4 regions of the Klebsiella sp. A52 genome follow, and region 1 is predicted to be linked to each of the others. Evidence: predicted binding sites of a transcription regulator. Region 1 holds the regulator's gene; each other region holds the start of a gene.
What was found. Region 1 encodes PurR, which represses purine synthesis genes. Its sites were predicted from a motif close to CANGCAAACGTTTGCNTG; they were not measured.

Region 1 (7,293 bases):
TGGTGGATACCGTGGAACGCGTGCTGGCGGCAAAAGAAGCGGCGCAAAAAAGCGCGGAAGAATAATTAAAAAAGCCCCCGTAGATGCGTATTTCTGCGGGGGCTTTTTTTAGCGAGTCTAGCGGGCTACGCGCAGGCCGTGTTCAACACCACGCGAGAAGACGACCTGCCAGAGCTGAATATCGCGGGCGCGGAAAGCACCGGCGCAGGCATTCAGATAATAGGTAAACATGCGTTTGAAACGGTCCGAATAGTTATCGGCAATATCCGGCCAACTGGCAAGGAAACGCTCGTACCAGGCCATCAAGGTGGTGTCATAATCGGCACCAAAGTTATGCCAATCTTCCATCACAAAATGCTTCTCGCTGGCATCGGCGATATGGCGTACCGACGGCAGGCAACCGTTAGGGAATATATATTTATTAATCCACGGATCGACGTTGTGATCGGTAATTTTTGAGCCAATGGTGTGCAGCAGAAAACGACCGTTTGGTTTTAAATTACGATCGACAACTTCAAAATAAGTGGCGTAATTTTTAGGCCCTACGTGCTCGAACATCCCGACGGAGACGATGCGGTCAAAACTTTCGTGGAGATCGCGATAGTCCTGCAGCAGAATATTGACATCTAATCCCGCGCAACGCTCTTGCGCCATTTTTTGTTGTTCAGCCGAAATGGTCACGCCGGTCACGCTGACGTTATAGTTTTTGGCCATGTAATAGGCCAACCCACCCCAACCGCAACCGATATCCAGCACTTTCATTCCCGGCTCAAGCTGCAGTTTGCGACAAATAAGATCTAATTTATCCTGCTGCGCCTGCTCCAGATTTTCGGCCTCTTTCCAGTATCCGCAGGAATATTGCATATAGGGATCGAGCATGCGGTGGAAAAGGTCGTTGCCTAAATCGTAGTGTTCTTTACCAACAATCCAGGCGCGTTTTTTGCTTTGCAGATTGAACAGACGAGCGCCAGCGATACGAAGCGTATCTTTGAAGTGGCGGGGGAGTTGCTTATCCAGCCCGGCGCGCAATACCTTGTGAAAGAATATATCCAGGCGTTCGCATTCCCACCAGCCGTCCATATAGCTTTCGCCTAATCCGAGAGACCCTTCCTGTAACACGCGTTTAAAAAAGAGCGGGTTTTTTACCCGGATATCGGAGGGTGCGGAACCATTGATTTCAATTCCGGCACGGCCCAATAATTCAGCTGCAATCCGGTACCAATCATCGTTTGGTACACTTACTTCTTCTATACACGATGAACTCATAGCTTCTCCATCACGCCCAAGTGATCAGAACCTTAAAACAGCGTAGACGCTTTTTTGGCTTTGTGAGAAATCTCACGAAAAAATCGTGAGGGTGCTATCCGACGTAGAACAGAGGAAGGGAGATAACCCTTGCCGAAAGGCCTTCCATGGTTAAACGGGCTGCGTCCTGCCCCCGTTAATATCTAAAAAACTTTCTATTTATGTGATGCCGGATCCAGTATAGGCCGCTAAAAACCGCCTTTCAATAAAAATATATTAGCAGGCTAATGACTGGTCCGGGATATCCTTTAAAAATTCATCAAGCGTGAGATGATTCGCTCACTAACTGTACGCGTCGTTGCTGCATCCAGAAACCGATGCCTGCCAGGACGATGGAAATCAGCATCACGCTGGTGGTGGTCAGAAGCGGAGTGGCGATAAGGCTTGAGACCAGCAGGCTTGCCAGGAAGCACAGGCCAAGCTGCAGCGTATTCTGCAGGGCGGCGGCGCGGCCGGTCGCCTGTGGAAAAGGTTTCAGCGCCTGGGCGACAACGATAGGGTAAATGCCGCCATTCACAATCGCCATGATGCAAAACGGAACCATTAACGCAACCAGCGACGGATGATCCTGTATTCCGGCAAGCCAGGTCGCGGCTACGCTCAGCGAAAAAACAACCAGCAGCCAGGGCAGCATCTGATGACCCTGCCATTTTTGCAGCGCCGCACGGCAGCCGTAACCGCCGATCAGGAAGGCGATAGTTTGCGGCACGTAGCTAAGACCAATTACCGTCGGACCATAGCCCATTTCATGGAGGATAAATGGCGAACCGGTGAGCCAGGCGAAGAAGCTGGCGGAACACGCCGCATAAATGAGCACGTTACCGCTATATTCACGTGAACGCAGCAGGGACATAAAGGTAATTTTCTGCTGGGTTTCGCCAGCAGGTTTGACGACCGCCTTCAGACGAAAAGCCGGCAGCATCAACAGTATGGTGATAGCGAACAGGGTGGCGAAGATAGCCTGCCATTCCAGATGGACTAACAGCCAGCTGCCGAGTAACGGCGCCAGCGCCGGAGAGAGCCCGACCAGTGGCATGATCGTCGCGAAAATGCGGTTGGTGCGCTGGGCCGGATAGTAGTCGGTCACCATCGCCTGCCAGGTCACCGCGGCGGCGCATACGCCAATCGCCTGGACAAAACGCAGTACCAGCATCAGCGTCGCATCGCGTACCCACAGCATCCCAAGGCAGCCAAGAGCGAAGATAGCCAGCCCGGCGAGCAGAATCGGTTTCCGACCATAGCGGTCCGACAGCGGCCCCCAGAACAGCTGGCCGATCGCGAAGCCCGCGAGGAATAAGCTCAAGCTGGCGCTAACCGATGCGGCAGAGGTGTTGAGGTCTTGCTGAATGGCGGCAAAGGCCGGTAGATACATGTCGGTGGCCAGAAAGCCAAGCACGCTCAGGCCGCCCAGCCACACTAAAAATCCTTTCCCAGGTTGTTGCATAACGTTCTCTTTCTACTGATGCAGGTACGATGCCGCAGAGTGTAGGGAGTGTAATCCGCCTTGTGAAACGCTATTATTTGTCACATGCATTCAAAAATTTTGCAGGCAGAATATGTGGTCTGAATATTCCTTAGAAGTGGTTGATGCTGTGGCGCGTAACGGGAGTTTCAGCGCCGCGGCGCAGGAGTTGCACCGCGTACCTTCGGCGGTGAGCTATACGGTGCGACAACTGGAGGAGTGGCTTGCGGTTCCGCTTTTTGAACGTCGCCATCGTGATGTTGAATTGACCCCCGCCGGGCACTGGTTTTTGCAGGAAGGACGTTCTGTTATCAAAAAAATGCAGATCACCCGCCAGCAGTGCCAGCAGATTGCTAACGGCTGGCGTGGCCAGCTGTCGATTGCGGTGGACGATATCGTTAAACCGGCGCGGATGCGCCAGATGATTGTTGATTTTTATCGCCATTTTAGCGATGTCGAACTGATCGTTTTTCAGGAAGTTTTCAACGGCGTCTGGGATGCGTTAGCCGATGGGCGGGTAGAATTAGCTATTGGCGCGACGCGTTCGATTCCGGTGGGCGGGCGTTACGCTTTCCGCGATATGGGGATGCTGAACTGGCATTGTGTCGTCGCCAGCAGCCATCCGCTGGCGCAGATGGAAGGGCCGCTCAGCGATGACGTGTTGCGCAACTGGCCGTCACTGGTGCGCGAAGATACCTCACGCTCGCTGCCGAAGCGCACAACCTGGCTGCTGGATAACCAGAAGCGGGTGGTGGTGCCGGATTGGGAATCTTCAGCCACCTGTCTTTCAGCAGGATTGTGCGTCGGGATGGTGCCAGGCCACTTTGCCCGCCCGCATATTGATAGCGGGGAGTGGACGGCCTTAACGCTGGAAAACCCATTCCCGGATGCCGCCTGCTGCCTGACCTGGCAACAAAGCGATGCCTCACCCGCTTTGAGCTGGCTACTTGACTATCTTGGCGACAGCGAAACGTTGAATCGGGAGTGGTTGCGGGCGCCGGAATAACCGGCGCCGGGGGGAGGGCGTTAGCGGCGATAATCGACGAACGGGCCGTCGGCAACCGAGCGGCGCTCGATAAGACGCGGATGTACCTCAATGGACTGCGACTCTTCACGTTTATTAACAATGCGATCGAGCAGCATATTGAATGCCGCTTCCCCGAGCGAGTCCTTTGGCTGATGTATAGTGGTCAGCGCCGGGCTGAAGTAGCGGGCGTTACGCACGTTATCATAGCCGATCAGCGAAATGTCCTGCGGTACGCGCAGGCCCATTTCGTCGGCGGCGCAGATAGCGCCCATCGCCATGATGTCGCCGCCGCAGAACACGGCGGTTGGGCGGTGCTGCTGATTGAGGATCTGCTGCATGGCGCGGTAGCCGGATTCCGGTTCAAAGTCGCCCTGAACAATCCAGTTTTCCGGCACATTGATATGCGCTTCTTTCATTGCCTGCATGAAGCCTGCCAGGCGTCCGGCACCGGTGTTACGCTCAAGCGGGCCCGGAATAACGCCAATTTCACGATGGCCGCGTTCAATCAGGTAACGGCCGGCGATATAGCCGCCTTCAAAGGCATTATCGATAACCGAGTCGGTAAAGTCCGCTTTGGCTTCACCCCAGTCCATCACCACCATCGGGATATGACGATACTCTTCGAGCATACTGAGTACGGACTCCGGGTACTCGGAACACATCACCAGCAGGCCGTCAACGCGCTTTTGCGCCATCATAGACAAGTAGGCGCGCTGTTTTTCCGGATCGTTCCAGGCGTTGCCCAGAATCAGGGTATAGCCTTTCTGGAAGCAGCTTTTTTCTACGGATTCGATAATTTCAGCGAAATAGGCCGCTTCGCTGCTGGTGGCCAGCAGACCGATCGATTTAGTGTGATTGACTTTCAGGCTGCGAGCCACGGCGCTTGGCGAATAGTGGAGTTCTTTAATTGCCGCCCACACCGCATTGCGCGTCTCTTCCGCCACGAAACGGGTTTTGTTAATCACATGTGATACAGTTGTAGTGGAAACGTTTGCGCGTTTCGCTACATCTTTAATAGTTGCCATTACTTCTCACTCCAGACCTTGACCTGATCGTCTGATTATCGATACGTAAACGTTTGCCTATACACACCCTGTATACAATGATCAACATTGCAACACCTGGGAAAACGACACAGAACGACAGGAAGGGGTCAATGGCCGATACGCTTTCAAATTAGCGTGGGATTTTGTCCTATCTCGCGGCAAAGGGGAAGAGCAAAAATGTGCATCACTCTAAATCCGGGAAGATTTTTGCATATTTTTGTGCAAAAATGAGCAAGCTCACTTTCTATGTGGGGATAATCAGGGGAGAAAATTGATGGACACAAATTTAAAGTTTTCGCTGACAACGACGGTTATTGTTCTGGGTCTGATCGTCGCCGCCGCGTTGACCGCGGTACTGCACTGATTCCAGCAGGGAGGGGGCTTCCCCTCCTATCCCGCCATTATTAGCAGATCTGCAAAAATCTTTTGTCATTTCGTTTACTTCTGTTTTTCTGTGATTGATGTCATGCTTTTGGCTTCTGATGTAATGCCGTGTCCTGAATCGGCCTGATGGAGTCTCTGAATGAAAATCAACTTTCCCTTACTCGCGTTGGCGATCGGTGCCTTTGGTATCGGTACCACTGAGTTTTCCCCGATGGGATTACTGCCGGTTATCGCCAAAGGCGTAGATGTTTCTATTCCGGCCGCGGGGATGCTGATTAGCGCCTATGCCATTGGCGTGATGGTCGGCGCGCCGTTAATGACGTTACTGCTGTCGCATCGCGCTCGCCGCAATGCATTGATCTTCCTGATGGGGATCTTCACCCTCGGCAACGTGCTCTCTTCTATTGCGCCGGATTACACGACGCTACTGCTGTCGCGCATTATCACCAGCCTCAATCATGGCGCGTTCTTTGGCCTTGGCTCGGTCGTTGCCGCAAGCGTGGTGCCAAAACACAAACAGGCCAGCGCGGTTGCGACCATGTTTATGGGGCTGACCATTGCCAATATCGGCGGCGTACCGGCTGCCACCTGGCTTGGTGAAACCATCGGCTGGCGAATGTCGTTCCTGGCCACGGCGGGTCTGGGGTTAATTGCGATGGTAAGCCTGTGGTTCTCCCTGCCGAAAGGTAGCGCCGGCGAGCGTCCGAACGTGAAGCGCGAGCTGTCGGTATTAATGCGGCCTCAGGTACTCTCTGCGCTGTTGACCACCGTGCTGGGCGCCGGGGCAATGTTCACGCTGTATACCTACATTTCTCCGGTACTGCATACCATCACCAACGCTTCACCGCTGTTTGTTACCGCCATGCTGGTATTAATCGGCGTCGGTTTCTCGCTTGGCAACTATCTGGGCGGTAAGTTTGCCGACCGTTCAGTCTCCGGCACTTTGAAAGGATTCCTGCTGTTGTTGATTGCCATCATGTTGGCTATTCCGCTGCTGGCGCAATCGCAACTGGGTGCTGCCGTCAGCATGGTCGTGTGGGGCGCGGCAACCTTCGCGGTCGTTCCGCCGCTGCAGATGCGGGTAATGCGCGTGGCGCACGAAGCGCCGGGCCTGTCATCATCGGTGAATATTGGCGCTTTCAACCTCGGCAACGCGTTGGGCGCGGCGGCGGGCGGCGCGGTGATATCCGGCGGTCTCGGGTATGCTTTTGTGCCGGTGATGGGGGCGATTATTGCCGGGCTGGCGTTGGCGGTGGTGCTGTTTGGCGGGCGTTCGCAACCAGAAGAAGCATTAGCGAATAACTAAGTCGCACTAAGAAAAACCGCAGCGGGGTAATCCTGCTGCGGTTTTGTTTTTATGCTGCCAGGTTAGCGGCAACAAATTTCCAGTTTACCAGCGCCCAGAAGTGTTCCAGATAATTAGGACGGGCATTGCGGTAGTCGATGTAGTAGGCGTGTTCCCAGACATCAACGGTCAGCAGCGGCGTCGCATCGGTAGTCAGCGGAGTGCCGGCGTTGCTGGTGGAGACGATAGCCAGGCTGCCGTCTGCGTTTTTAACAAGCCAGGTCCAGCCTGCGCCGAAGTTTTTCGCCGCGGCATCGGTGAATTTCGCTTTAAAATCAGCGAAGCTACCGAAAGATTTGTTAATCGCTGCGGCCAGTTCGCCTTCCGGCTCACCGCCGGCGTTCGGCGCCAGGCAGTTCCAGTAGAAAGTGTGGTTCCAGACCTGCGCTGCGTTATTGAAGACGCCGCCTTCAGAAGAGCGAACGATCTCTTCCAGAGATTTGCCTTCAAAAGCGGTGCCTTTGATCAGGTTGTTGAGGTTGGTCACGTAGGCCTGGTGATGCTTACCGTAATGGTATTCCAGGGTTTCTGCGGAAATGTGCGGCGCCAGGGCGTCTTTTGCATATGGTAATGCAGGTAATTCAAACGACATTGCTACTCTCCTTATAACTTTTTGTTTTTTCTCACATTAATTAGGTGAAAATTCACCTGAATACAGTATTTACTGTGTAACGCTGTCGCGAGTGTTACATGTTATTGTGTTGAGAATGTTAACATTTGCTGA
Region 2 (7,293 bases), 1.3 Mb from region 1:
GGATGACGGCCTGATGATTTCCGCGAGCGTCGTGCAATCACCGGTCTTCTATGGTCATGCGCAGATGGTGAATTTTGAAGCGCTGCGTCCGCTGGCGGCGGAGGAGGCGCGCGACGCCTTTACCCGCGGCGAGGATATCGAGCTTTCTGAAGAGGGCGAATTCCCGACGCAGGTCGGCGATGCTTCCGGTAACGCGCGTCTGTCCATCGGCTGCGTGCATAACGATTACGGCATGCCCGAGCAGATTCAGTTCTGGTCGGTTGCCGATAACGTGCGCTTTGGCGGCGCGCTGATGGCGGTGAAAATCGCCGAGAAGCTGGTTCAGGAGTATTTGTACTGATGTCTGAAGCACAGCAGCAGCCGGTGTATAAAATCGCGCTGGGCATCGAGTACGACGGCAGCAAATACTACGGCTGGCAGCGGCAAAACGAAGTGCGCAGCGTGCAGGAAAAGCTGGAAAAGGCGCTGTCGCAGGTGGCGGCCGAACCGGTACACGTATTCTGCGCCGGGCGTACCGACGCCGGCGTTCACGGTACCGGCCAGGTGGTGCACTTTGAAACCCGCGCTCAGCGTAAAGACGCCGCCTGGACGCTGGGCGTAAATGCGAATTTACCTGGTGACATCGCCGTGCGTTGGGTGAAGCATGTTGCGGACGATTTTCACGCCCGCTTCAGCGCGACGGCCCGTCGTTACCGTTACGTCATCTATAATCACCGCCTGCGTCCGGCGGTGTTAAGCCAGGGGGTGACGCATTATTACCACCCTCTGGATGCCGGGCGGATGCATCGCGCCGCGCAGTGTTTAATTGGCGAGAATGACTTCACCTCGTTTCGCGCGGTGCAATGTCAGTCGCGCACGCCGTGGCGTAACGTGATGCATATCAACGTGACCCGTCACGGGGCTTATGTGGTGGTGGATATCAAGGCGAACGCTTTTGTTCATCATATGGTAAGGAACATCGTCGGCAGCCTGATGGAAGTAGGCGCCGGAAACCAGCCAGAGAGCTGGATTGCAGAACTGCTGGCGGCGAAGGACCGGACTCTGGCTGCCGCGACGGCGAAAGCGGAAGGATTGTATCTGGTGTCGGTGGATTATCCGGCCCATTTCGATCTGCCGGTAATGCCGATGGGCCCGCTATTTTTGGCGGACTAATATCAGCGCCCCCGTAACAGGGGGCGGTTGTCACTAAAGGCTAAGACAAATATGGACCTGATTCATTTTTTGATTGATTTCATCCTGCATATTGATGTGCACCTTGCGGAGCTGGTCGCGCAGTATGGCGTCTGGGTTTACGCCATACTGTTCTTGATTCTGTTCTGCGAAACCGGCCTGGTGGTGACGCCGTTCCTGCCCGGAGATTCTCTGCTGTTCGTCGCCGGCGCGCTCTCCGCGCTGCCAACTAACGATCTCAACGTACACCTGATGGTCGCGCTGATGGTCATTGCCGCCGTTGTTGGCGATGCCCTGAACTACACCATCGGTAGATTGTTCGGCGAAAAGCTATTCAGCAATCCGAACTCGAAGATTTTCCGTCGCAGCTATCTCGACAAAACCCATACCTTCTATGAACGCCACGGCGGCAAAACCATCATCCTCGCGCGTTTTGTGCCGATCGTCAGAACCTTTGCGCCGTTTGTGGCGGGAATGGGCCACATGTCCTATCGTCATTTTGCGGCGTATAACGTGGTAGGCGCGCTGCTGTGGGTACTGCTGTTCACCTACGCCGGGTACCTGTTCGGTGATTTGCCGATCGTGCAGGAAAATCTGAAGCTGCTGATCGTGGCGATTATCGTCCTGTCGGTACTGCCGGGTGTTATCGAAGTGATTCGCCATCGCCGGGCGGCGGCAAAGCAGGCTAAATAAGCCCTTAGCGGCATTTTCGCCGGGCGTTGCAATGACGTCCGGCGCGCAAAGTGTGAGCGGTTCGACCACTTTTTTATCCCATGTTACGGGATGTTATGATTTAATGTGCAACATTCATGGTCTGTGAGGGGCAAAAGTGGCATTATGCGCCCCTTGCGACAAAACTGGCATCGACCAGGTTCAGGTAGAAAGGTTATCAATGAGCTGGATTGAACGAATTAAAAGCAATATAACCCCCACCCGTAAGGCAAGTATTCCTGAAGGTGTATGGACCAAGTGCGACAGCTGCGGTCAGGTACTGTACCGCGCAGAGCTGGAGCGCAACCTGGAGGTTTGCCCTAAGTGCGATCACCACATGCGTATGTCGGCGCGCAATCGCCTGCATAGCCTGCTGGACGAAGGTTCTCTCGTGGAGCTGGGTAGCGAGCTCGAGCCAAAGGATGTGCTGAAGTTCCGCGATTCGAAAAAGTATAAAGACCGTCTGGCCTCTGCACAGAAAGAGACCGGCGAGAAAGACGCGCTGGTGGTGATGAAAGGCACCCTGCACGGCATGCCTGTCGTGGCGGCGGCATTTGAATTCGCCTTTATGGGCGGTTCGATGGGTTCCGTTGTTGGTGCGCGTTTCGTCCGTGCGGTTGAGCAGGCGCTGGAAGACAACTGCCCGCTAATCTGCTTCTCCGCTTCCGGCGGCGCCCGTATGCAGGAAGCGCTGATGTCGCTGATGCAGATGGCGAAGACCTCCGCGGCGCTGGCGAAAATGCAGGAACGCGGTTTACCGTACATCTCCGTGCTGACCGACCCGACCATGGGCGGCGTCTCCGCGAGCTTCGCGATGCTGGGCGATCTTAATATCGCCGAGCCGAAAGCGCTGATCGGCTTCGCCGGTCCTCGCGTTATCGAGCAGACCGTGCGTGAGAAGCTGCCGCCGGGATTCCAGCGCAGTGAGTTCCTGATTGAGAAAGGGGCGATCGACATGATTATCCGTCGTCCTGAAATGCGTCTGAAATTAGCCAGCATCCTGGCGAAACTGATGAATCTTCCTTCGCCGCAGGCCGATGCGCCTCACGAAGGCGAGGTGGTGCCACCGGTACCGGATCAGGAACCAGAGGCCTGATAATGCAGAGGGCAGGGCCGACAGGCGCTGCCCTTTTTTTTACCGTTAACTCTCGCGGACATCATGGAAAAAGATCCTATTCCTCAGGCCACGTCGCCCCTGGCTACGTGGCTTTCTTATCTGGAGCATCTGCACAGTAAAGCCATCGATCTGGGGCTTTCGCGGGTGAGCGAAGTCGCCGGACGGATGGCGATACTAAAACCGGCGCCGTTTGTCTTTACCGTGGCGGGTACCAACGGCAAAGGCACCACCTGCCGGACGCTGGAATCCGTGCTGATGGCGGCGGGTTATAAAGTTGGCGTGTATAGTTCGCCGCATCTGGTGCGCTATACCGAGCGCGTGCGTATTCAGGGCGCTGAGCTGCCGGAAGCGGCGCATACCGCCTCATTTGCCGAAATCGAAGCGGCGCGCGGCGATATCTCGCTGAGTTATTTTGAATTTGGCACGCTGTCCGCGCTATGGCTGTTTAAGCAGGCGCAGCTCGATGTGGTTATCCTCGAAGTGGGCCTCGGCGGGCGCCTGGACGCCACGAATATCGTCGATGCCGACGTGGCGGTGGTCACCAGCATCGCGCTGGATCATACCGACTGGCTGGGGCCGGATCGTGAAAGCATTGGCCGTGAAAAAGCCGGTATTTTCCGCGCCGGCAAACCGGCGGTGGTGGGCGAACCCGATATGCCGCAGACGATTGCCGACGTGGCGAATGAAAAGGGCGCGACGCTGCTGCGCCGCGACCATGACTGGCGTTATAGCGTGACAGACCAGTCATGGAACTTTAGCGATAGTCAGGGCGAGTTGGCAGGGCTGCCGCTGCCGCAGGTTCCATTGCCGAACGCCGCGACGGCGCTGGCGGCGCTACGCGCCAGCGGGCTTAACGTCGCTGAACAGGCGCTGCGCGACGGCATCCATCACGCCATGCTGCCGGGGCGTTTTCAGATTATCAGCGAGGCGCCGCGGGTGATCCTCGATGTCGCGCATAACCCGCATGCGGCGGCTTATCTCGCCGGGCGTCTCAAAACCTTAGCGAAAACGGGGCGCGTACTGGCGGTTATTGGTATGCTGCATGATAAAGATATCGCCGGAACCCTGGCGAATCTGGCGCCTGAAGTAGACGCGTGGTACTGCGCGCCGCTGGAAGGGCCGCGCGGCGCCACGGCGGATCAGCTGATTGCGCATCTGCGCGCAGGGCAAAGTTATGACAGCGTAGCCCAGGCGTGGCATGCCGCCATGGCGGATGCCAAAGCCGAAGATACGGTGCTGGTGTGTGGTTCCTTCCACACGGTAGCGCATGTAATGGAAGAGATAGACGCGGGGAGAATCGGTGGCGAGTAAGTTTCAGAACCGTTTAGTCGGGACGATTGTACTGGTAGCGCTGGGGGTAATTATTCTCCCGGGTCTGCTCGACGGTCAGAAAAAACATTATCAGGATGAATTTGCGGCGATCCCGTTGGTGCCGAAGCCGGGCGATCGCGATGAGCCGGATATGCTGCCGGCGGCTACCCAGGCGCTGCCTTCGCAGCCGCCGGAAGGCGCCGCGGAAGAGGTGAGAGCGGGAGACGCCGCAGCGCCATCGCTGGATCCGTCGCGCATCCCGGTGAATAACAATAGCTTCGATGAAGTTCAGGAGCCGGTGGTGGCCGCCAAGCCGCAGCCGAAACCACAGCCGAAGCCGGTTGAGAAACCGCAGCCGCAGCAGGTCGCGCAGACGCCGCCTCCGGCGAAACCGCAGCCGCAACCACAGCCGCAACAGCAGCAGGCCGCTATTCCGGCGCCGACCGGAAAAGCCTATGTGGTGCAGTTAGGGGCGTTGAAGAATGCCGATAAGGTTAACGAAATCGTGGGTAAACTGCGTTCCTCGGGCTTTAAAGCCTGGACATCGCCATCCACGCCGGTTCAGGGTAAAATTACCCGTATTCTGGTGGGGCCGGATGCGTCGAAAGACAAGCTGAAGGGGCAACTCGGCGAGCTGCAGCAAATTTCTGGCCTGAGCGGCGTGGTCATGGGATATAGCCCGAATTAAAAAACCATATCCGCTCCGATTGGGTGAGCCAGCAAGCGGGTTAACCTGCTGAAACCCTTGCCGGATACGCCCTGAAGAGGCGTCAGGCTGTATGGCGTTGAATGTTTTTTCAGCGCCATTTTTATTTCTGTAGGGCACGGAAATCCCTACGCAAACGTTTTCTTTTTCTGTTAGAATGCGCCCCGAACTGGACGACAGGGCGTAAAATCGTGGGATGTATATGGTCTGGATTGATTACGCCATTATTGCGGTAATTGGTTTTTCCTGTTTGGTTAGCCTTATCCGCGGCTTTGTTCGTGAAGCGTTATCGCTGGTGACATGGGGATGTGCCTTCTTTGTCGCCAGTCATTACTACACTTACCTGGCTGTCTGGTTCACGGGCTTTGAAGACGAACTGGTCCGAAATGGGATTGCTATCGCGATATTGTTTATCGCAACGCTTATCGTCGGCGCTATCGTTAACTATGTGATAGGCGCTCTGGTAGAGAAAACCGGTCTGTCAGGAACAGACAGGGTGTTGGGGATCTGTTTTGGCGCCCTGCGCGGCGTGCTGATTGTCTCCGCTATTCTGTTCTTTCTCGACAGCTTCACCGGTATGGCAAAAAGTGAAGACTGGCAAAAGTCTGAGCTTATCCCGCAGTTCAGTTTCGTTATCAGATGGTTCTTTGACTATCTGCAGAGCTCGTCAAGTTTCTTGCCCAAAGCATAAGCGTTGGGATGTAGCTTAACGAGGAAAAGACGTATGTGCGGTATTGTCGGTATCGCCGGTGTTATGCCGGTAAACCAGTCGATTTATGACGCGTTAACGGTGCTTCAGCATCGTGGGCAGGATGCCGCGGGCATCATCACCATTGATGCAAATAACTGCTTCCGTTTGCGTAAAGCCAACGGACTGGTGAGCGATGTGTTCGAAGCGCGCCACATGCAGCGTATGCAGGGAAATATGGGGATTGGCCACGTCCGTTACCCAACGGCAGGCAGTTCCAGCGCTTCTGAAGCGCAGCCTTTTTACGTTAACTCGCCGTACGGCATTACGTTGGCCCATAATGGCAACCTGACCAATGCCCACGAGCTGCGTCAAAAGCTGTTTGAAGAAAAACGCCGCCACATCAACACCACCTCCGATTCCGAAATTCTGCTCAATATCTTCGCCAGCGAGCTGGATAATTTCCGTCATTACCCGCTGGAAGCCGATAACATTTTCGCCGCGATTGCCGCGACGAACCGCCAGATCCGCGGCGCATACGCCTGCGTGGCGATGATTATCGGCCACGGCATGGTCGCCTTCCGCGACCCGAACGGTATTCGTCCGCTGGTGCTCGGCAAGCGCGATATCGGCGATGGCCGCACCGAGTATATGGTCGCCTCCGAAAGCGTGGCGCTGGATACATTGGGCTTTGAATTTCTGCGCGACGTCGCGCCGGGCGAAGCGGTCTACATCACCGAGAAAGGCCAGCTGTTTACCCGTCAATGTGCGGAAAACCCGGTCAGCAACCCATGCCTGTTCGAATACGTCTATTTCGCACGTCCGGACTCCTTTATCGACAAGATTTCCGTCTATAGCGCCCGTGTGAACATGGGCACGAAGCTTGGCGAGAAAATTGCCCGCGAGTGGGAAGATCTGGATATCGATGTCGTTATTCCGATCCCGGAAACCTCCTGCGATATCGCCCTGGAGATTGCCCGTATCCTCGATAAACCCTATCGTCAGGGTTTCGTCAAAAACCGCTATGTTGGCCGTACCTTTATCATGCCGGGCCAGCAACTGCGCCGTAAGTCCGTGCGCCGTAAGCTGAACGCCAACCGCGCCGAATTCCGTGATAAGAACGTGCTGCTGGTGGACGACTCTATCGTTCGCGGCACCACCTCTGAACAGATTATCGAAATGGCGCGCGAAGCCGGTGCGAAGAAAGTGTATCTGGCCTCCGCGGCGCCGGAAATTCGCTTCCCTAACGTTTACGGTATCGATATGCCGACCGCCAACGAGCTTATCGCCCACGGTCGCGAAGTTGACGAGATCCGTCAGATCATCGGCGCTGACGGCCTGATTTTCCAGGATCTGAACGATCTGATCGAAGCGGTACGCGCCGAGAACCCGGATATTCAGCAGTTCGAGTGTTCGGTCTTTAACGGCGTGTACGTCACCAAAGACGTAGACCAACAGTATCTCGATTATCTTGATTCCCTGCGCAACGACGATGCGAAAGCGGTCCAACTGCAAACCGAAGTTGAAAACTTAGAGATGCATAACGAAGGCTAATTCGTCCCTTGTTGCTGGCCCGCCGTCTTTCGAGGA
Region 3 (7,293 bases), 2.4 Mb from region 1:
GCCTAATAGCTGCGTTTGCCCGGTGCCGTAATATTCGCCGTTAATTTTTTCCGCCACCGCATGAGTATGTTCCAGCCATGAATGGTTGGCGCCGAGAAACATGATAAAACACATCACCGAGACAAGCGCGACTTCCGTTTTTTTATCTTTTGCCAGGCCGTAACTTATTCCCACGCAAAACAATAATCCAAGGTTGCCGAATAATGGCCAGAAGGTATCGCCAAGTAGTTGCCCTAATTGATGAAGGAAACTGGTTTCAGCAATAAGAGTTGGGTTAGTTAAGACGGAACTGAGAGCCAGAATTAATCCAATGACCGGCAAGAACAATACTGCGCCGATCATGGCCCTGGAGAATTTTTGCATATTCTCCAGAATACGTTGACGTATTACAGACATGGTTGTTCCTTTTATTTTTGTAGGTACAGGGGATCATTATTTTTATCAACTTCCAGTATTTTGGTTATAGCAATTCTGATATTTGAAAGGAACCTGTTGCGGGAAATAGGTACAAATAGCCGCTCATTGCGCACAGGTTTCAGAACCCTCACCCCAACCCTCTCCCTAAAAGGGAGAGGGAGCGGTCAGAGCTGAGTTTTGCGGGGAGAGGGCAGGGAGAGGGGGACTTTACTGCGGCGCGGCGGGCGCGTTGCTAACCTCGCCGTTGCGCATCACCTGCGCCGCCTGCTGCTTATCCATATTGGCGGCGCTGAGCTGGCCGTTGACGCTCGGTTTCAGCGGCGCATTGGCCTGCACGCTACCGTTCGCGGTTAGCTGGAAGTTGCCGTCGCCGCTAATCGGCAGCGCAGGCCAGCCCCAGGCCTGCAGAATATTCAGCGGCACGCCGCGGCCGTTCAAGCTCAGATTAACCTGGCGTTGCGGCAATTGTGACACCGCGGCGGTCGCCTGCAGAATGCCGCGCTCGGTAAAAGCGCTCAGCTCGCTAATGTTGACCGTCGAAGCGTTCGCGCTCAGCTTCAGCGACGGGCGGCGTACGTCGATGCGGTTGAAGGTCGCGGCGGCGGCATTGAGGGTGGCGCTACCGTTCCACACGCCCCACTGGCCATCTTTCACCAGCTGTAGTTCACCGCCGTAACCGTCCAGCGCGGTGATCTGCCACGGGAAGGCCGGGTCGATATCGATAATCAGATTTCGGCTGGCGCTGAATTTCTTCAGCGTCAGGCTTTGCAGCCAGCCCGGCATCGGCTCCATCCACAGCTGTTTCCAGTTGGACGGCAGCGTATATTCCAGCCCGGCGAAGACGGCATCGTCGAGCACCAGCGCATTACCGGCGCGCAGCCAGTTGCCGGAGGTACGCACCATGCCGCCCTCCCAGCGGGAGCTGAACTGGCGCAGCGCAATGCCCTGCGGCGAGAATTCGGCATTGACGATGGGATCGAGGAAATTCAACGAACCGTAGATAAACTCGCTGGCGTTCATCGATAGCGTCCCGTCGTCGCTCTGCCAGCCGTTATGGCTCAAAGTCAGATTGCGCAAGTTGAGGTCGAGGTCGGTCACCGCCCAGCCTGGCCCCTGCAAACGAGCATCGGTCACATCCAGCCGGCCAATCTGCAGCGACGGCACCGAGGTGAGCGGCGCAAGGAACTCATTCAGCGGTTTGGTGCTCTGTAGCCGAATTTCATTCAGGCGCAGGTTATCAACCAGCCAGCTACCGTCGGCGCGGCGTTTGGCGTTGCCGGTCAGCGTGCCGCGCGCGATATCGGCGCCAAGGGTGTTCAGAGTCACCTCGCCGTTATCAATTGCCCCCTGGATCAGGACGTTGCTGGCTTCGACGCCGTTAATATTCATCGAGCCCGCGCTCATCTGAATTTGCGCTTTTCTGCCCAGCACGTCGCCCGCTTCCGGCTGCCACGGCATCACGCCGCCGGTCACCCGCTGCGCGCTCAGGTTCCACTCGCTGTCCGGGCTGTTAAAGGCCATATCGCGTAGCTGCAGGCGGTCGGCGGCAAACGGCATCGAGGCGGAAGCCGGAGAGAGATTCAGCGTGCCGTCGCTGAGGACGATTTCATCGGCGTGCAGCGGGTCGCTGAACTGGCGGGTGCTAAAACCGATATCCACCGTTCTGGCGACCAGCGTCGGCGGCTTGCCGTCGCGGCCAAAGGTGACATTTTGCAACTGCAGATGCAGTGGGGAAGAGAAGTCATGCGCCATCTTATCGAAGGCGATTTTCCAGCCGGTGCTTTCGCTTAACCAACTGCTCGCCTGGCGCGCCCCCCAGCGGGTTTGCAGCGCAAAGTAAGCGGCGACAATAACGACCAGCAGGGCGATCAGCAGCCAGAGAATCAGCTTTCCAAGAAATTTCATGATCTTCCATCCTGATAAGTACACATCACCGTGTTATGCACGATTTATGCGCAATCCTCAAGGCAGGAATAGTGAAATGAGATGAAGTGAGGTGAAGAGATGTTACAGCCGCCGCGCTCCCTGGTCGCTGTGGCGATACCGGGGAGCGCAACTTCAATGCGTTAGTTCTTCTCAGGTGGGAAGATTAAATTCAGAACAATCGCCGTGATACCGCCAGCGGCAATACCGGAGGAGAGCAGGTTTTTCAGCCAGTCTGGCGCGAACTGCAGGATCAGCGGCTGCTGCGATACGCCGAGACCCACCGCCAGAGAGAGGGCGATAATCAGAATGGCGCGGCGATTCAGCGGCTCGCGGGAGACGATGCGCACGCCGGATGCGGCAATGGTACCGAACATCACCAGCGTCGCGCCGCCAAGTACCGGCTCAGGAATATGCTGCACAAAGCCGCTTACCGCCGGGAACAGGCCGAGCACAATCAGCATCAGCGCCACCACAAAGCCCACATAGCGGCTGGCGACGCCGGTCAGCTGGATCACGCCGTTGTTCTGGCCGAAGCAGGAGTTCGGGAAGGTATTGAAAACGGCGGAAACAAATGAGTTCAGGCCGTTCGCCAGTACGCCGCCTTTCAGGCGTTTCATATACAGCGGGCCGGAGACCGGTTGTTCAGAGACGTCGGAGGTGGCGGTGATATCGCCGATCGTTTCCAGCGAGGTGATCATAAAGACCAGCATCAGCGGCAGCAGCAGGCTCCAGTCGATGCCCAGGCCGTAATAGAGCGGCGTAGGGATAGTGATCAGGCTGCTGTTGGTAGGCGCGGTGTTAGCCGGCAGCATATCGAGGAACCACGCCGCCAGATAACCGGCAGCCATCGCGATGACCAGCGAGGCGATGCGCAGGTACGGGTTGCGCTGGCGGTTGAGGATAATGATCAGCGCCAGCACGATGCCCGCCAGCAGCAGGTTTTTCGGCGCGCCGAAGGTGTGGTCGGCCATCGCCGCATAGCCGCCGCCGATAGAAGTCAGGCCAACCTGAATCAGCGACAGGCCGATAATCATCACCACCACGCCGGAGACCAGCGGCGTAATAATGCGGCGCGCCAGATGCAGAACCCGCGAGAGGACCATTTCGGTGCAGCTCGCCAGCATCAGGGTGCCGAACAGCGCGGCCATCATCGTCGGCACGTCGGCGCCGCCGGTTTTCAGCGCGGTGCCGCCCATAATCAGCGGGGCGACGAAGTTGAAGCTGGTGCCCTGGATGGAGAGCAGGCCGGAGCCTACTGGTCCCCAGGCTTTAATCTGGATAATGGATGCCACGCCGGAGGCGAACAGCGACATGCTGATGATGTGTTGCGTATCTTCGGCCGGAAGGCCGAGCGCCTGACAGATAAGCAGCGCCGGGGTGATGACCGCGACAAACATCGCCAGCAGGTGCTGGAATGCGGCAAACAGCGTTTGCGGAAGCGGCGGGCGGTCTTCGAGGCGATAGATTAATTCGCTGGCTGGTTTATGCGCAACCGGTTGCGCATTTTCTGACTCTGCGGTCGTAACGGACATCACAAACAATCCCAAGGTGGCAAAGCGGGAATTTTATCGGACTGTAGACCAAAAGCAAACGTTTGCCACGATTTGGCGCAAAAAATATCCTCACTGAATAGATGTAACAAATTAATTAACATTTTGTATGCTTGATCGCATCAACACTAATACAAAATATCTTTTTCTGTCATTTTTTACGCACTTCTGCTTAAAATCGCTCTCCGACTCCTCAAGATGAGAAGTAATCGACACCGGGAATACCGTCGCGTGTGAATGAATCATGCGCCCATAAGGAGCTCTTTTTTATGTTGCATCTCGATACCTTATCGACGCTCGTTGCCGCAACCATGGTGTTGCTTTTAGGGCGAAAGCTCGTTCAGAACGTCCCATTCCTCAAAAAATATACCATTCCTGAACCCGTCGCCGGCGGCCTGCTGGTGGCGCTGGCGCTGCTGGTTTTGAAAAAAAGCATGGATATCGAAATTGATTTCGATATGAGCCTGAAGGACCCGCTGATGCTGGCATTCTTCGCCACTATCGGCCTTAACGCTAACCTTGCCAGCCTGCGGGCGGGCGGCAAAGTGCTGGGCACTTTCCTGATTGTGGTGGTAGGCCTGCTGCTGCTGCAGAACGCGCTCGGTATCGGCATGGCGAAGCTGCTGGGGCTGGATCCGCTGATGGGCCTGCTGGCCGGTTCTATTACGCTTTCCGGTGGTCACGGCACCGGGGCGGCGTGGAGTAAATTGTTCGTTGAGCGTTACGGATTTGCCAACGCCACCGAGGTCGCCATGGCTTGCGCAACCTTCGGCCTGGTGCTCGGCGGCCTAATCGGCGGGCCGGTGGCGCGTTATCTGGTGAAGCACTCTTCCTCGCCGGACGGTACGCCGGACGACCAGCTGGCGCCGACGGCGTTTGAGAAGCCGGATATGGGCCGCATGATCACCTCGCTGGTGCTGATTGAAAGTATTGCGTTAATCGCTATCTGCCTGACGGTAGGGAAGGTGGTTGCGCAACTGCTGGCAGGCACCGTGTTTGAATTGCCGACCTTCGTCTGCGTGCTGTTTATCGGCGTGATCCTCAGCAACGGCCTGGCGCTGGCTGGGCTGTATCGCGTGTTTGACCGCGCGGTATCGGTACTGGGCAACGTCAGCCTGTCGCTGTTCCTCGCGATGGCGCTGATGAGCCTCAAGCTGTGGGAACTGGCGTCGCTGGCGCTGCCGATGATTGTTATTCTGGCGGTGCAGGCGGTGGCGATGGCGCTGTATGCGGTGTTTGTGACTTACCGGATGATGGGCAAGAACTATGATGCCGCCGTGCTGGCAGCCGGTCATTGCGGGTTCGGGCTTGGCGCGACGCCGACGGCGATTGCCAATATGCAGGCGATTACCGACCGTTTTGGCCCGTCGCATATGGCTTTCCTGGTGGTGCCGATGGTGGGGGCGTTCTTTATCGACATCGTCAACGCGCTGGTGATTAAGCTGTACCTGTTGCTGCCGATATTTGGCTGATAAAAAACCCGGAGGCGGTGCTGCGCACCTGTCCGGGCTACAAGATCGTGCTGTTTGGGATTTTGTAGCCCGGCTAAGGCGTTTACGCCGCAAGCCGGGAATACCTCCACAATCTTACGCTTCGTCGTGCTCTTCCCACGCTAACGCGCGTTTCACCGCTTTCTTCCAGCCGCTGTAGCGGAAATTACGCTCGGTGGTTTCAATACCCGGGCGGAATTCACGTTCAATCACCGCTTTCTCCTGCAGCTCGTCGAGGTTTTGCCAGAAGCCGACCGCCAGACCTGCCAGATAGGCGGCGCCCAGCGCCGTGACTTCACGCACTTCCGGGCGTTCCACGCGGGTGCCGAGAATATCGGACTGGAACTGCATCAGGAAGTTGTTGGCGACCGCGCCGCCGTCCACGCGCAGGGCGTGCAGACGAATACCGGAGTCGGCCTGCATCGCTTCCAGAACGTCACGCGTCTGATAGGCGATAGATTCCAGCGTGGCGCGGATAATATGGTTGGCGTTCACCCCGCGGGTCAGGCCGAAAATCGCGCCGCGGGCATACGGATCCCAGTACGGCGCGCCAAGACCGGTAAAGGCCGGCACCACATACACGCCGTTGGTGTCCTTCACCTTAGTGGCGAAGTATTCAGAATCGAAAGCATCGTTGATGAGTTTCATTTCATCACGCAGCCACTGAATCGACGCCCCGGCCATAAACACCGCGCCTTCCAGCGCGTAGTTCACTTCGCCGGTCGGGCCGCAGGCGATGGTGGTCAGCAGGCCGTGGGTTGAGGTCACCGCCTTTTCACCGGTGTTCATCAACATGAAGCAGCCGGTACCGTAGGTATTTTTCGCCATCCCTTCTTTCACGCACAGCTGGCCAAACAGCGCCGCCTGCTGGTCGCCGGCGATGCCGGAGATAGGAATACGGGTGCCGCCTTTGCCGCCGATGTTGGTCTGGCCGTACACTTCAGAAGACTTACGTACTTCCGGCAGCATGGCGCGCGGGATATCCAGCGCGTCGAGCATTTTGTCGTCCCAGTCCAGTTCATGGATGTTGAACAACATGGTACGCGAGGCGTTGGTGTAGTCGGTGACGTGCACGCGCCCCTGGGTCATTTTCCAGATAAGCCAGGTATCAACGGTACCGAACAGCAGCTCGCCGCGCTTGGCGCGCTCGCGGGCGCCTTCGACGTGGTCAAGGATCCACTTCACTTTGGTGCCGGAGAAGTACGGGTCCACCACCAGGCCGGTGGCTTTACGGATGTACTCTTCCATGCCGTCGCGCTTGAGCTGCTCGCAGATATCCGCGGTACGGCGACACTGCCAGACGATAGCGTTATAAATAGGCTTGCCGGTCTCACGCTCCCATACGATGGCGGTTTCACGCTGGTTGGTGATGCCGATGGCGGCAATTTCGTCGGAGTTGATGTCGGCTTTCGCCAACACTTCGACCAGCGTAGAGCTCTGCGAGGCCCAAATTTCCATCGGGTCGTGCTCAACCCAGCCTGGCTTCGGATAAATTTGTTCGAATTCACGCTGTGACACGCTGACGATATTGGCGTCGTGATCCATCACGACGGCGCGGGAGCTGGTAGTGCCCTGGTCGAGCGCAACGATATATTTTTTCTCGGTCATAATTGGTGTCCCGTAGTCAGATTACAGCGAAGCTTTTTGTTGCGACGCGGAAGAAGCGGATTCTTTTTCTTCCTCGACGCAGGTGTCGCAAGGCAGATGGCGGCCAATGAATTTGCGGTAGCTGAATGCGCCCAGCGCCGCGCCGACCACCGGTGCGCACAGCGGCACCAGGAAATAAGGAATATCTTTGCCGCCGGTGAAGGCGACGTTGCCCCAGCCTGCCAGCCAGGCGAAGGCTTTCGGTCCGATATCACGCGCCGGGTTCATCGCGAAGCCGGTCAGTGGGCCCATGGAGGCGCCGA
Region 4 (7,293 bases), 2.3 Mb from region 1:
GTAAACCGGTCGCGATTTTTGGCGCCATCACCTTCATACTGGCCTCGCTACTGTGCTCGCAGGCGCATAACAGCACGCATTTCCTGATCGGCCGCTTTATCCAGGGGATTGGCGCGGGAAGCTGCTACGTCGTCGCTTTTGCCGTTCTGCGCGATACGCTGGACGAGCGCCGCCGCGCCAAGGTACTGTCGCTGCTTAATGGCATTACCTGCATCATTCCCGTTCTCGCGCCGGTACTTGGCCATCTGATCATGTTGAAATATCCGTGGCAGAGCCTGTTCTACACCATGACAGGCATGGGGGTGATGGTAGGGTTATTGTCGGTGGTTATGCTGCGCGAGACGCGCCCGACAACGCATCCGCAGGCAGGCGCACAGCATAATGCCACTGCTGAATCGCTGCTAAACCGGTTTTTCCTTAGCCGCATAGTCATTACGACTCTTAGCGTCACCGCAATTCTGACCTACGTGAACGTCTCTCCGGTGCTGATGATGGAAGAGATGGGTTTCGACCGCGGAACTTATTCAATGGCGATGGCGCTGATGGCGATGGTCAGCATGGCCGTGTCGTTCTCCACGCCGTTCGCCCTGACGCTGTTTAAACCACGCACCCTGATGCTGACCTCGCAGACGTTGTTCCTTGTCGCTGGCGTGGTATTGAGCCTCGCCGTCAGCCAGCCCCTCACCATGCTGGGATTAGGCATGATCTGCGCGGGTTTCTCGGTCGGCTTTGGCGTCGCGATGAGCCAGGCGCTAGGGCCTTTCACGCTGCGCGCGGGCGTCGCCAGTTCCGCTCTCGGTATCGCTCAGGTCTGTGGTTCTTCGCTGTGGATTTGGCTGGCGGCTATCATCGGGCTGAGCGCCATGAATATGCTGATCGGGATACTCATTGCCTGTAGCATAGTCAGTATTGTTCTGATACTGGTCGTCTCGCCGGCGCGCGCGACGCAAGATAATGAAGAAATCCCTGTCGAGTCTCGATCTTAATCTCCTGCTGTGCCTGCAGCTTCTGACCCAGGAGCGCAGCGTCACCCGCACGGCGAAACGGATGAACGTTTCGCCGTCGGCGGTGAGTAAATCATTGGCCAAGCTACGCGCCTGGTTTGACGATCCGCTATTTGTTAAAACCCCACTAGGGCTGGCGCCAACGCCGTTAATGAGCAGCATGGAGCAGGATCTCGCCGACTGGATGCAGATGGGCAATCAGATCCTCGATAAACCGCACCACACCATGCCAAGCGGCCTGAAGTTTGAGCTGGCGGCAGAATCGCCGCTGCTGATGATCCTGTTCAACACCCTCTCCCAGCAAATTTATCAACGTTATCCACAGGCGCTGATCCGCTTACGCAACTGGGATTACGACTCGCTGGATGCGATCATTCGCGGCGAGGTCGATATCGGTTTTTGCGGCCGGGAAACCCATCCCCGTTCGCGCGAACAGCTGAGCCTGCTGCCGTGGTATATCGATTTTGATATCCTGTTTAGCGACCTGCCGCAGGTGTGGCTGCGCGCCGATCATCCGGCGCTTAATGAAGAGTGGAATCTGGAAACATTCCTGCGCTATCCGCACATCAACATCTGCTGGGAACAGAGCGATACCTGGGCGCTGGATGATGTGCTGCATGACCTGGGCCACAAACGGACCGTTGCCCTGACCCTACCCGGCTTTGAGCAGTCGCTGTTTATGGCGGCACAGCCGAATCACACCATGATAGCCACCGCGCCGCGCTATTGTCAGCACTATAATCAGCAGCATCATCTGCCGCTGGTATCGCGCCCGCTGCCGCTGGAGCCGCAGCTACTGGAAAAAATGCGCGTGCCGTTCACCCTGCTGTGGCACAAGCGTAATAGCTATAATCCAAAGATCGTATGGCTCAGAGAGACCCTCAAACAGCTCTATTCCAATACGCTGTAGGGAATTTGCCCATCATCCTCACGTTGTTGCGCAAGAAATTGTAAAAGTCAGACATTATCCCTTCTCAAGGAAGAATTTCCGCATTAAAACCTGCTCATTGTGAGCGATAATATCATTCACAATTTTTATCTCTGACCATTAATCACGGAGCGACGAATGGCAACGCATTTTGCAAGAGGGATACTCAACACCAGGGAGCCGCTATCGACGCGTTTGTCGGCGGCATGTCATCAATCCGCACGTAACCTACCCGAATACCGACAGAGCCGCTATCGCGCCTCGCGTTCGCTGCTCGCTGAACTGCTTTTCATGCTTTATGGTATCGGCGAGCTGCCGGAAATCATCAGCGAACCCAATGGACGGCCCGTATTTCGCGATCCCCACCTTCCCCGCTTTTCCATCTCTTATGCCGGGAATATCGTCGGCGTAGCGCTAACGACGGAAGGTGACTGCGGTCTCGATATGGAACTGCAGCACGCCTCGCGTGGCGTCCATCCGCTACATGCCGCCGATCGCTATGTCTTCAATAGCAATGAGAATTTATGGATTAACATCCAGCACGATCCGGATGAAGCCCGCGCCCAACTGGTCGCGCTGCGCCGCAGCGTGCTGAAGCTCACCGGTGAAGCCCCGGTACGAGTACAACTGCTGCCGGGGTCTGGTCGCCTGCGTACCGCTGGCACCCAATCGATTGAAGCCATCTGTGATGCCGAAACGCTGCTGGTGTGGTCAATTGCCGTCACCCCGAATATCGGGCCGCTGAAGGTCTGGGAATTCGATAGTAAAGAGGGCTGGCGCTGCCTGCCTGATGCGCAAACGCGCGCCAAAGAGACTGACGCGCGCCTGATGCGCTTTACCAGCTTACCGGTAGAAAAAGTATTCTCCCTCAACTGACCGGTTTAGCCGGCCATCATGATGCAAAGGAGCACTCATGTCTGATACGTTGAAAGTTGTTACGTTACTCGGAAGTCTGCGCAAAGGTTCTTTTAATGCCATGGTTGCGCGTACGCTGCCAGGCATTGCGCCTGCGGGCATGGAAATCTCCGCGCTGCCGTCGATCGGCGATATCCCGCTGTACGATGCCGATATCCAACAGGAAGAGGGGTTCCCGCAGAGCGTGCAGGAGATCGCGAAACAAATCCGCGAAGCGGACGGCGTGGTGATCGTTACCCCGGAATATAACTACTCGGTACCCGGCGGCCTGAAGAACGCCATCGACTGGCTCTCACGTCTACCGGAGCAGCCGCTGGCCGGTAAGCCGGTGCTGATCCAGACCAGCTCAATGGGCGCTATCGGCGGGGCCCGCTGCCAGTATCATCTGCGCCAGATTCTGGTCTTCCTCGATGCGATGGTCATGAACAAGCCGGAGTTTATGGGCGGCGTGATTCAGAACAAAGTCGATCCGCAGGCGGGTGAAGTGGTCGATCAGAGCACGCTGGACCATCTGCGCGGCCAGCTGACCGCATTTGGCGATTATATTCAGCGGGTTAAAGCATAAAAAAAGCCCGGCAGCGATGCCGGGCCATTTCATCATGCGTGCGGCTCAATGCGCATCGATAAAGACAATTTTCAGCACGAACAGCAGCGAAACGATAATCACGCACGGGCTGAGTTCACGCAGACGGCCAGTGCCAATCTTCATCACGCAGTAGGAAATAAAGCCCAGGGCGATACCTTCGGTGATCGAGAAGCTGAACGGCATCATCACCGCGGTGATAAACGCCGGTACCGCTTCCGTCAGGTCATCCCACTTCACGCGCGCCAGACTTGAGGTCATCAGCACGCCAACGTAAATCAGCGCCCCGGCGGCGGCGTAGGCCGGAACCATCCCCGCCAGCGGCGACAGGAAGATGACCAGCAGGAACAGGATACCCACGACAACGGCGGTCAGGCCGGTACGCCCGCCAACCGAAACGCCGGAGGAGGATTCGATATAGGCCGTAACCGAAGAGGTGCCAATAAAGGAGCCGGCGACGGACGACACGCTATCAACGAACAGCGCCTGCTTCATGCGCGGGAATTTACCCTGCGCATCCGCCAGCCCGGCTTTATCGGTAACGCCAATCAGGGTGCCGGAGGAGTCGAACAGGTTAACCAGCATGAACGAGAAGATCACGCCCGCCAGGCCAAGGTTCAACGAACCGGCCAGATCGACCTGACCCACAACCGAGGTTACGCTCGGCGGCGCGGAGACGATGCCGGTATAGTGCACATCGCCGAGCATCCAGCCCAACAGGGTGGTAACGACGATAGAGACCAGTACGGCGGCATGAATATTACGCGACGCCAGGATAGCGATAATAAAGAATCCGAGCACGCCCAGCAGCACGCTGTGGGAGGTCAGGTTACCGATGCTGACCAGCGTGTCCTGGTTCGCCACGATAACGCCAGCGTTCTTCAGGCCCATCATGCCGATAAACAACCCGATACCGCTGGTAATGCCCACGCGCAGGCTCACCGGGATATTGGCAATCATCCAGTAGCGTACGCGGAAGAGGGTCAGCAGCAGCAGGCCAACGGCGCCCCAGAAAATCGCGCCCATCCCCACCTGCCACGGCAGGCCCATCGCCTGAACCACCACGAAGGCAAAGAAGGCATTCAGACCCATCGCTGGCGCCAGCGCCACCGGCAGATTCGCGAACAGCCCCATCAGGATGCTGCCGAAGGCCGCGATCAGACAGGTGGTCACAAAGACAGCGCTGGTATCCATACCCGCCACGCCAAGAATTTGTGGGTTCACGAAGACGATGTAGACCATCGTCAGGAACGTGGTGAAACCGGCGATCGCTTCAGTGCGCACCGTGGTGCCGTGCTCGCGCAGTTTAAATACGCGCTCCAGCAGACCCTGGCCAGAAGACTGGCTGGTTTGTTGTTGACTCATTATCGGTTTCCGAACGTAAAAGGAGGGAAAATTCGAGGCTATCCTATACCAAATTACGGCACCAGGCGCGGTTGTATGGTAATTTTTTTCATTTATTTTGCTTATACGGCAACGATTGCGTCGCGGCATTGAGCATTACGAAAACGTTAAACTTGTTAAACTGGAAAGAGTATGACCCAACCACAAGCAGTATTTTTCGATTGTGACGGCACGCTGGTCGACAGCGAGGTGATTTGCTCACGCGCCTATGTTCACATGTTTCAGGAATTCGGTATTACGCTGGATTTAGCCGAAATTTTTAAGCGCTTCAAGGGCGTTAAGCTGTACGAGATTATCGACACCATCAACGCTGAATATGGCGTTAACCTGCAGAAAGAGACTCTGGAGCCGGTGTATCGCGCCGAAGTCGCCCGTCTGTTCGATAGCGAGCTGGAGGTCATCCCCGGCGCCGCTGCGCTGCTGGACGCGGTGAAGATCCCGATGTGCGTGGTGTCGAATGGCCCGGTCAGTAAAATGCAGCATTCGCTCGGTAGAACACAGATGCTGCACCACTTCCCCGACCGGCTGTACAGCGGTTACGACATTCAGCGCTGGAAACCCGACCCGGCGCTGATGTTCCATGCGGCAGAGGCCATGCAGGTACAAGTCGAAAACTGTATTCTGGTCGATGATTCCAGCGCGGGAGCCCAATCGGGGATCGCCGCGGGTATGGAAGTCTTTTACTTCTGCGCCGACCCGCACAACCAACCGATCGATCATCCAAAGGTAACGACCTTCACCGATTTAGCTGAGCTGCCGGCATTGTGGAGAGCGCGTGGCTGGGATATTACTCGTTAAGACCCGGCGTCGCTACGCTCGGCCGGGCTACGGTTGATCACAACGGTAGCCCCGCTGGCCAGCGGCTTTTTAGTGCTGCAATTCCGCCGCTGCTGCTTTATCCGCAATAATCACCAACGAAGGGTGCAATTTGAGCACCGATGCCGGCACCTGTTCGCTGACCGGGCCTTCCACCACCTGCTTTAGCGCTTGCGCTTTCGCCGCGCCGCTGACAATCAGCAGCAGGTTTTTTGCCGCCATCACGCTTTTCGGCCCCATGGTGACATAGCTATCCGGCACCACGTTGAAATCGCCCCCCATCTCACCGTTCGCGACAATGCCAATCAGATCCCCCTGAATCGGCACTTCGACCGTCTCATCATGAAAGCGCGTGGTGTTCGGCAGGTTGCCGCAAAAATGGCCGTCGGCGCCCAGCCCCAGCACGACCAGGTCAAGACCGCCGGCCTCTTCGAGGCGGCGATCGTGTTGAGCCGCGTTCTCCAGCGTCAATTTATGGATGTTCTCTTCTTTGATTTGCGCTGGAGTAAAAAACAGCTGGCGCAGGTTGGAAATCGTCACCCCTTCACGCTGCTGGCCGCGAAAAGGAATCTCATCAAAGTTGTAATAGTGCACCCGATCATAGAATGATTTCCCTTTGATGGCGGCCACCAAATGCTCATACATACGCTTCGGCGTACTCCCCGCCGTCACCGCCAGATTCATTCGTCGCGGCATCGTGATATAGCCTAAAAGATGATGGCAGGCGACCAGGCTCATCTCTTCATAATCTTCCGTCACAATCAATTTCATCTCATCTTCCTTTACTGGTTGAGACAGGGGGCGCCATGCCCCCTGACGGTTATTTAAAGAGCTTTTGCACAAACTCGGCATAGGCCGGACGCCAGACGTCCATTTCATGATTCAGGCCAGGATAAGAGTGGTAATCAAATTTGATCTTCTGCTTTTCCAGTTCGCTTTTCAGGCCGGCAATATCTTTGCCAGTGACGGCGTCTTTTTCGCCAACCACCAGCGTAAAGTTACGCAGTTGCTTATTGATGGCGTCAGGGTTATTCAACTGCGCCTCCACGCCAGCGTCGGGAACCGTGGTTGTCGTAACCCCGCTTAAGGTGGCAAGCCACCCGAAGCTCTCAAGATGGTTCATCCCGGACACCAGCGCCTGGTAACCGCCCTGCGACAGCCCCGCCAGCGCCCGGCCGTCGGCATCTTTACGCACGTTAAATCGGGAATCGATCAGCGGAATGATGTCGTGCATCAGTTCGTTGTCTGCGGCTTTCGCATTGAGTGGATAGAAGTTTTTACGCCGCTCCTGCGGCGGGAAGTTTTCCGCGATCGCTTGAGGAATATCGGTTTCGGTATCCGGCACCACCACCAGCATCGGCTTGATTTTGCCCTCCGCCAGCAGATTATCCATCATTTGCGGGATGCGTCCCTGGTCGATGGCCGACAGACCGCTATCGCCAAAACCGTGGTAGAAATAGAGCACCGGCAAAGGCTCGCCGCTGCCGTTATAGCCCGGTGGCGTCCAGACGTAGACGCGACGCTCTGACTTAAGCGCCGTCGAATGGTAGGTGACGGTACGCAGATCGCCGTGCGGGACCGCCCGATCGTCAAGAATGCTGCCGGGCACCAGGATCAGGCTGGTATTCACCTGGCGTTGCGGT

Region 2: a site for PurR is predicted at 5,145-5,162, ahead of cvpA (colicin V production protein). Genes of this name have one in related genera too.
Region 3: a site for PurR is predicted at 3,927-3,944, ahead of KGA69_RS06790 (nucleobase:cation symporter-2 family protein). Genes of this name have one in related genera too.
Region 4: a site for PurR is predicted at 4,900-4,917, ahead of KGA69_RS06260 (NCS2 family permease). Genes of this name have one in related genera too.

The regions. Positions count from the first base shown of each region.
Region 1 is NZ_CP074437.1:4,133,939-4,141,231, reverse strand. Features, by position in the region: gene KGA69_RS19585 (riboflavin synthase) at 1-65, shown strand, start outside; gene cfa (cyclopropane fatty acyl phospholipid synthase) at 118-1,266, opposite strand; gene punC (purine nucleoside transporter PunC) at 1,565-2,749, opposite strand; gene punR (DNA-binding transcriptional activator PunR) at 2,862-3,773, shown strand; gene purR (HTH-type transcriptional repressor PurR) at 3,794-4,819, opposite strand; gene KGA69_RS19560 (cytochrome bd-I oxidase subunit CydH) at 5,115-5,204, shown strand; gene KGA69_RS19555 (MFS transporter) at 5,364-6,530, shown strand; gene sodB (superoxide dismutase [Fe]) at 6,580-7,161, opposite strand.
Region 2 is NZ_CP074437.1:2,840,512-2,847,804, forward strand. Features, by position in the region: gene KGA69_RS13485 (aspartate-semialdehyde dehydrogenase) at 1-340, shown strand, start outside; gene truA (tRNA pseudouridine(38-40) synthase TruA) at 340-1,152, shown strand; gene KGA69_RS13495 (DedA family protein) at 1,204-1,863, shown strand; gene accD (acetyl-CoA carboxylase, carboxyltransferase subunit beta) at 2,063-2,977, shown strand; gene folC (bifunctional tetrahydrofolate synthase/dihydrofolate synthase) at 3,041-4,309, shown strand; gene dedD (cell division protein DedD) at 4,299-4,997, shown strand; gene cvpA (colicin V production protein) at 5,218-5,706, shown strand; gene purF (amidophosphoribosyltransferase) at 5,740-7,257, shown strand.
Region 3 is NZ_CP074437.1:1,458,254-1,465,546, forward strand. Features, by position in the region: gene KGA69_RS06780 (PTS transporter subunit EIIC) at 1-396, opposite strand, end outside; gene KGA69_RS06785 (AsmA family protein) at 625-2,322, opposite strand; gene KGA69_RS06790 (nucleobase:cation symporter-2 family protein) at 2,484-3,875, opposite strand; gene gltS (sodium/glutamate symporter) at 4,163-5,365, shown strand; gene glpK (glycerol kinase GlpK) at 5,480-6,991, opposite strand; gene KGA69_RS06805 (MIP/aquaporin family protein) at 7,013-7,293, opposite strand, start outside.
Region 4 is NZ_CP074437.1:1,348,102-1,355,394, reverse strand. Features, by position in the region: gene KGA69_RS06280 (MFS transporter) at 1-986, shown strand, start outside; gene yidZ (HTH-type transcriptional regulator YidZ) at 955-1,914, shown strand; gene KGA69_RS06270 (4'-phosphopantetheinyl transferase family protein) at 2,224-2,808, shown strand; gene KGA69_RS06265 (NADPH-dependent FMN reductase) at 2,846-3,412, shown strand; gene KGA69_RS06260 (NCS2 family permease) at 3,458-4,795, opposite strand; gene yieH (6-phosphogluconate phosphatase) at 4,967-5,632, shown strand; gene KGA69_RS06250 (glucosamine-6-phosphate deaminase) at 5,702-6,421, opposite strand; gene KGA69_RS06245 (alpha/beta hydrolase-fold protein) at 6,471-7,293, opposite strand, start outside.